Linked DNA regions of Roseimicrobium gellanilyticum. The protein of the gene in region 1 binds, or shares a complex with, the protein of each later gene. Links are inferred from orthologs where the notes say so. Each region holds a gene or a part of one and is shown in the gene's direction. Other genes may lie near its edges.

The links. The genes of interacting proteins can lie anywhere in the genome.
Region 2: the proteins of dnaG (region 1) and dnaB are in contact, whole or in part, in a crystal structure (PDB 2R6A), measured with the Geobacillus stearothermophilus proteins. The link is inferred for Roseimicrobium gellanilyticum from one-to-one orthologs. Residues at the interface, in WP_049624496.1 of Geobacillus stearothermophilus: Lys456, Leu457, Leu458, Pro459, Ala460, Asn463, Ala464, Leu467, Leu535, Leu536, Ile537, Ala538, Gln544, Glu545, Asp548, Tyr549, His552; in WP_033016901.1 of Geobacillus stearothermophilus: Ser13, Glu15, Ala16, Gln18, Glu91, Leu92, Asp94, Ala95, Val96, Pro97, Thr98, Ala99, Ala100, Asn101, Tyr104, Tyr105, Ile108.

Annotation. Positions count from the first base shown.
Region 1 is NZ_QNRR01000006.1:407,829-411,603, forward strand. Bases 883-3,775 are described here. They hold dnaG (DNA primase), read left to right. Parts: upstream 883-1,360; coding sequence 1,361-3,190; downstream 3,191-3,775. Other genes in these bases: DES53_RS18495 (bile acid:sodium symporter family protein), read right to left, coding at 883-1,179; rpoD (RNA polymerase sigma factor RpoD), read left to right, coding at 3,187-3,775. Outside these bases: more of DES53_RS18495, read right to left, coding at 313-882. UniProt on the Escherichia coli protein: RNA polymerase that catalyzes the synthesis of short RNA molecules used as primers for DNA polymerase during DNA replication.
Region 2 is NZ_QNRR01000004.1:181,147-184,028, reverse strand. It holds dnaB (replicative DNA helicase), read left to right. Parts: upstream 1-619; coding sequence 620-2,146; downstream 2,147-2,882. Other genes in the region: rplI (50S ribosomal protein L9), read left to right, coding at 1-446. UniProt on the Escherichia coli protein: The main replicative DNA helicase, it participates in initiation and elongation during chromosome replication. Travels ahead of the DNA replisome, separating dsDNA into templates for DNA synthesis.

The DNA of each region.
Region 1 (3,775 bases):
TCAGTATCCGGCAGCCAGAGAGGGCGCAACTCGCCATCATGATTGTCAGGACGACAAGGTGAAATCCGCCAACGGTTCTCGACCCGAGAAGTTCCCTCAACGAATCGAGCCCTGCGATAGCCATTGACCCAAGCAGCGGGAACAAGGGAATGACCGGAACCAGGCTTGTACCCCCGGATTCACCCCGCGCCTTTTTCTCGAGCAGAGTAGCGGGAATCCAAGCCAACCAGGCGATCCAGACAAATACGTGGGCTAAAATCGTGGGGACAGCCATGAGTGTTCACTGGAAGTTTCCTCGAACTCCTCACCTCCTCAAGCCGACCTTTGCTCCTCCCGTCCGTGACGGAGGATCATGTAGGCGCCACTGGCGAACATGAAGAGGCTGTAAACCACCGCCGGAATTGCCATGCGCGGACTCTCCAGCAGACCCAGTGCGATGGCGAGCGCGAGCGTGCCATTCTGAATACCCACCTCAATGGAGATGGTCCGGCGTTGTGAGACCGGCAGCGCGAAGATTGCTGCGACGGCATAGCCGACAGCCATCCCGCAGATGTTCAGGGAGATTGCGGCAGGCCCCGCAACCGCAAATTGTGCACCAAGATCCTTTTCCTTGAGCACCGCGGCGAGGATGACCAGTGCCAGAAAGGACACGGAAAGGACATTCACCGTCCTGGAGAGGCGCTCGGTGAGCTTGGGTCGCGCAGCATTCAGCCACATGCCAAGTGCCACCGGTAGCAAGGTCACCACCAAGAGCTGGAGAAAGGTTTTCAAAAACGGCAGGCTGATCACCTGTGCCTCACCGAGGAAGTGCTGCATGGAGAGCCCGAGCAGCAGCGGAATCGTGAACACCGTGATGATGCTGGAGACGGCCGTGAGTGTCACAGACAGCGCAGTATCCCCCTTCGAGAGATGGGTGATGATGTTTGATGTGGCACCGCCGGGGCACACCGCCAGGAGCATCAATCCCGTGGCCAGATCCGGCGGCAGCTTGAAGATATACGCCAGCCCAAAGGCCAGAAGCGGCAGGCTCACCAGCTGGCAGAATGAACCAAGGAGCGTAGCCTTGGGAGAGGAGACCACTCGCTTGAAGTCAGCAAGCCGCAGGGTCATGCCCATTCCAAACATGAGAATGATCAATGCCAGCGGCAGGAGGACGGATTTCAGAAGATCGGGAGGCATCACGAGACGTGGCAGGAGACGCTTTCTTGTCCAATGAAAACGGCAGCCATGAAAACTCCGTTCCCCGCTGTGCATCCGGGACCCGGGAGCTCCCGCCGTTGACCCCAAGGATTCCCATGGAATGCCATCTACTTGCGCCCCTTGACAGACCCGCCACATTTACCGGTTCCGGCCACCACCCATGCCCCGCATCCCCGAAGAAACCATCCAAGAAGTGCTGGAGGCCACGGACATCGTGGACCTCATCGGGCGGCACGTGAAGCTGCGGCGGGCCGGGGTGAACTTCGTGGGCCTGTGCCCTTTTCACCAGGAGAAGACGCCGTCCTTCAACGTGCGGCCGGCGCAACGAACCTACCACTGCTTTGGCTGCGGAGCCGGGGGGAATGCCGTCCGCTTCCTCATGGAGCACTCCAGCATCACGTTTGTGGAGGCAGTGAAGCGGCTGGCGGAGCAGGCAGGCATCCGCATCCAGGAGGAAGTCTACGATGCCAACGCCGAGCGCGAAGCCAAGGTGCGCAAGGCCCTTCTCAAAGTGCACGAGGAGGCGGTGGAGTGGTTCCACCTGCTGCTCATGCGGCACAAGGTGGCCGAGGATGCCCGCGCCTACCTGAAGTCCCGCGGCATCAGTCCGCAAACGGCCAAGGACTGGCAGATGGGCTATGCCCCACCCTATGGCGACATGCTGCGTGAGTGGGCGCTGGAACGCAAATTCACCGAGAACCTCCTGGTGACTTCCGGACTGCTCGCCCGACCCGACGAAGATTCCGGCCGACGCGACACGTACCCCCGTTTCCGCCACCGCCTCATGTTCCCCATCCGGAATGAATTTGGCGAGTGCATCGCCTTCAGTGGACGCGTGCTCGACAAGGAGGCCAAGGCCGCAAAGTATCTCAACTCACCCGAGACTCCCATCTTCAGCAAGAGCCGCGTCCTTTTTGGCCTGGACAAATCCAAGCGCGCCATCAGCAAGGCGGATCGTGCCATCGTCACCGAAGGCCAGCTGGACATGATTACCGCCTTTGCGAATGGTGTGGAAAATGTGGTGGCCCCCCTGGGCACCGCCTTCACCGAGTTCCACGCAAAGAAACTGAAGCAGCTCGCCGCGGAAGTGGTGCTTTGCTTCGACTCGGACACGGCGGGATACAAAGCCGCTGTGCGGGCCTTCACCATCCTCTCGCCCACGGGCCTTTCTGTAAAAGTCGCCCCCCTGCCCCAAGGTGAAGACCCGGACTCACTCATCCGCGGCCAGGGTGTGGAAGTGTTTCAGGAATATATCGGGCGGGCGCGTGAGTTCTTTGACTACATGCTGGATTCCGCTTCCGCGAACCGGAATCTCAGCGAGGTGCGTGAGCGCAGCCGCTTCGCCGGCGAAATGGCATCCATGATCCTCCTGGTCGACAACAACATCGTGCGCGACGCCGCCGTGCAAAACATCGCACGCCGGTTGAACATGCCTGAGGACGAATTCCGCCGGCAGATTGCCCGGGCGCAAAAGCCAAGCTCCGCCCCAAGCAACGGCGCGGCGGCACCCGTCGCTCCCCAGCCCACCCTGCCGCCGCAAGACAGGAATGCCATCCTGCTGTTTCGCTATGCACTCTCGGATGAGCGAATCCTCAACTGGCTGCGAAACACAGGCCGCGAGGAAATTCTGCAGAACCTCGCCGGATGCGAACTGCTCGCGCTGGTGTGGAAGTCCACAGCGAACCTCGCCGATCCCGCGGCGCTGGCCGCTCACCTGTCCCAAGTCACCCGTGAAGAGGAGCTGGCAGTAACCAGACAACTCTCCCTACCCATGCCTGAGGGAGGCCAGGAAGCCGCTGAGTGCGCCTTGGAGAATCTTGAGGTGCTCCGGCTCTATAATCTGATTCAAATGATCCAACTGGAAATCAAACAACCCGGTCTTCCGAACGCGGAAATGGCCCGTTTGCAGGAGCGGGAACTGGTCCTAAGGAAAGAATACCTTGACCGCCGCAGCCAATTGCAGAAGTTTTTAGGCCCGACAGCTCCATGAGTGTCCCTGCTGCCCCCCAGGATCATCCCGCGAGCACGAGCGCCCAGGTTGTGTCCCACGAACCACCCAAACGACGCCGTGGCCGCCCCCGCAAGCATCCGTTGCCGGATGCTGCGCCGGCACATGCCCATGTTAACGGAGCCGTGAACGGCAAGCGCCGTCGTGGTCGTCCCCCAAAGAATGCCCGTCCCGCGGAGCCGCCACCGGCACACCATGACGATATCAACGGACCGGAGATCCAGGAGAAGCTGCGCTTCCTCATCCGTCTGGCCAAGGAGCAGGACTATCTGACTTTCGACGATCTCAATGAAGCCCTGCCGAACGGGTTCGTCACGGCGGAGCTCATGGATGAGATCCTCGTCCGCCTGAAGAATCTCGAGATTCAGGTCATCGAGCCCACCCAGGTCGACCGCGTGAAGAACAAGTCCGTCGCCCTCGTGGCGGAGGATGACGAAAGCCACGCGGAAGAACGCGAGGAAGGCCAGCTCGACATGCTGGATGACCCGGTACGCATGTACCTGAAGCAGATGGGCGCGGTCCCTCTGCTCACCCGCGAACAGGAAATCGGCATCTCCAAGCGCATCG
Region 2 (2,882 bases), on another replicon or contig:
TTGTGAAAGTGCGTACCGGCTACGCTCGCAACTTCCTCCTCCCCAAGGCCAAAGCCTACGAAGCCACCGCTGGCAACCTGCGTCATCAGGCCAATCTCCAGAAGGTCCGCGCTGAGCGCGAAGCCAAGGAACTGGAAGAAGCCGAGAAGATCGCCAGCAAGCTGAAGAAGCTCAAGATCAAGCTCACCCTCGCCACCGGCCAGGGCGGCAAGGCTTTCGGCTCCATCACCACCAAGGACATCGTGGAAGCCGTGGCTGCCAGCACCGCCAAGATCACGCTGGACCGTCACCAGCTCGAGCTTGAGAAGCCCATCAAGAGCACCGGCACCTTCGAAGTTCCCGTCAAGCTGCACGCTGGCGTGGAGTGCTTCCTGAAGGTCACCGTCGCCGCCGCTGAAGCGGGTGCCGAAGAAGGCGCCGAAGGCGAAGAAGAAGCTGCTGAGTAACACCAGTTTCAGAGCACACCTTTCAATCCCCTGCGTGAGCAATCGCGCAGGGGATTTTTGTTCCCATCGCATCGTTTCACAGAGACATCAGAACGGCATAGCGAAGGATGTCCGCTTTTTTAGCGTGAAATATTGCGCACAGCTCCGTTAACGCCACACTGCTCCCCCGCCCCATGCCACCCGAAAAAGCCTCCAACGTCACGCCATTCGACCCGAATGCAGCGCAATCAGGTGGGCAAGGATTCCAGAAAGGCGGGCAGGGATTTGGGCAGGGCAAGCCGAAGCCGCCGGTAGACATCAATGATCCCACACGCTCCCAGCCCTGGGACGCTGATGCGGAGAAGGGCGTGCTCTCGTGCTTCCTCCACGACCCCACCAACCTGCTGAACGACGCGCAGGTCAATCTCCCGGACGAGGCCTTCTACCATCCGGCGAACCAACTCCTCTACAAGGTGATGAAGGAGTTCAACAACGGCACCCGCCCTGTTGAATACATCGCTCTCACCAACTACCTGCGCGACGCAGGTCACCTCGACAAGATTGGCGGCGCCGGCATGCTTTCCGAGTTGCTGAACTTTGTGCCGACCCCCGCGCACTACGGCTACTACAAGGGCATCCTGCGCGACAAGCATCTGCTGCGCCGCATCATCCACGCCTGCACGGAGAGCGTGCAGAACGCGTACGAGTTCAACGAAGACGTGCCCGCACTGCTCGACCGCGTGGAAGAGCGTGTGATGAGCGTGCGCGATGACACCGAAAGCCGCGACACCATCAAGCCGCTGAAGCACCACGTCATGGAGGCCTTTGACTCCATCGAAGAAATGCTGAAGGACCCCGGCAAGCTCCGCGGCATCCCCACCGGCTACCGCAAGCTGGATGGCCTGAGCAACGGCCTACAGGGCGGCGAAATGTTCGTCCTCGCGGCCCGTCCTTCCATGGGCAAGACCTCGCTCGTGATGAACATGGTGGAGCACGCCGCCCTCACCAACGAGGTGCCGGTTGCCGTCTTCAGTCTGGAAATGAGCGCCGTCATGCTGGTGCGCCGTCTCATTGTGGCGCGCGCCGGTGTCTCCATGAGCCGCATCATGAATGGCATGCTCAGCCGCGAAGAGCTGCGCGCCGTGACCCGCGCGTGCTCGGACCTGCAAAAGGCCAACATCTTCATCGACGAAACTCCCGGCCTCAACATCCTGGACTTCCGCGCCAAATGCCGCCGCCTGAAAAAGCAGCATAACATCGGCATGATTGCCATCGACTACTTGCAGTTGATGACTGCACCCACGAAGAAGTCCGACAGCCGACAAAACGAAATCGCCGCCATCTCCGCCGGTATCAAGGCGGTGGCCAAGGAGCTGAATGTCCCTGTGGTGGTGCTCGCGCAGCTCAACCGCGCTGTGGAGTCACGCAAGGGCCAGCGCCCCATGCTGAGCGACCTTCGTGAGTCCGGCTCCATCGAGCAGGATGCGGACATGGTGGGCCTGCTCACCCGTGCCGACTACGCAGGCTCCAAACAGGAGGATGATTCCAAGGACCGCAAGGACGCCGAGGCCGAGGACGAGGCCAGCAAGGGCAAAGGCCTCCTCATCATCGCCAAGAACCGTAACGGCCCCACGGATGACGTACCGCTGAAGTTCATCGCTGAACTCATGCGCTTCACCGAGCGCGAGTTTGACGAGAACGAAAAGGCGGGTGGGGACTAATGGGAGACGCTGCGCCTTGGGATGTTGCACTCAGCCCCCCTCAGGGTCGCCCAACTCTTGAAGAAAATTCTCCGTTCGCGGGAACGCATGCATCCATTTTGGGTGTCTAAAGCGTTCTCCCAAACCTATTCGGAAGCGTTAATAAATGACCGCCTCCGGCAACGCAAAATCAAGGAATTGGGTGAGTTGCTCACAAGTTATTCACAACTTATCCACCGGTGAACAACCGAAGCTCAATGCGTGTGAAGTTTTCCGGTTTTTACGCCAGCATTGTTAAAAACAGGTGTGCATGGTCGTGGAACGCTCGTATTTATTGCGTGGAACAAAAAAGACACATTGATCCAACGTTTAGTCTGGCATTGTAGCGGACTTCCGCTTCATTTAGGTCAGCGGCGCAAGGGAGTTTCGCCAGGGAAACATGATCGCAATTCCCTGTTTCTGAATGAGTTTCGACTCAAATGGCATCTTCCGACTTTTGACTTTTTCTGCGAAACAAGCCCTCCTTAGTGCTTCTCGCTTCGTGTCTCCGCTGACACATGGATTCCCTTCCGTGTGACGTGACTGTCACCGGGAGAACACGGGCCGCAAGTATGAATCACCGTCATCGGGCAAATTTCATGCCATCCGAGTCTTTCAATTCCTCTCGCGAAGAAAGCCGGAAAACGTTTATGGAAAATCGCAAAACGCCGGAGTTGTTCACACTCCTCTGGACGTGTGTGGGAAGAACTCTTCCCGG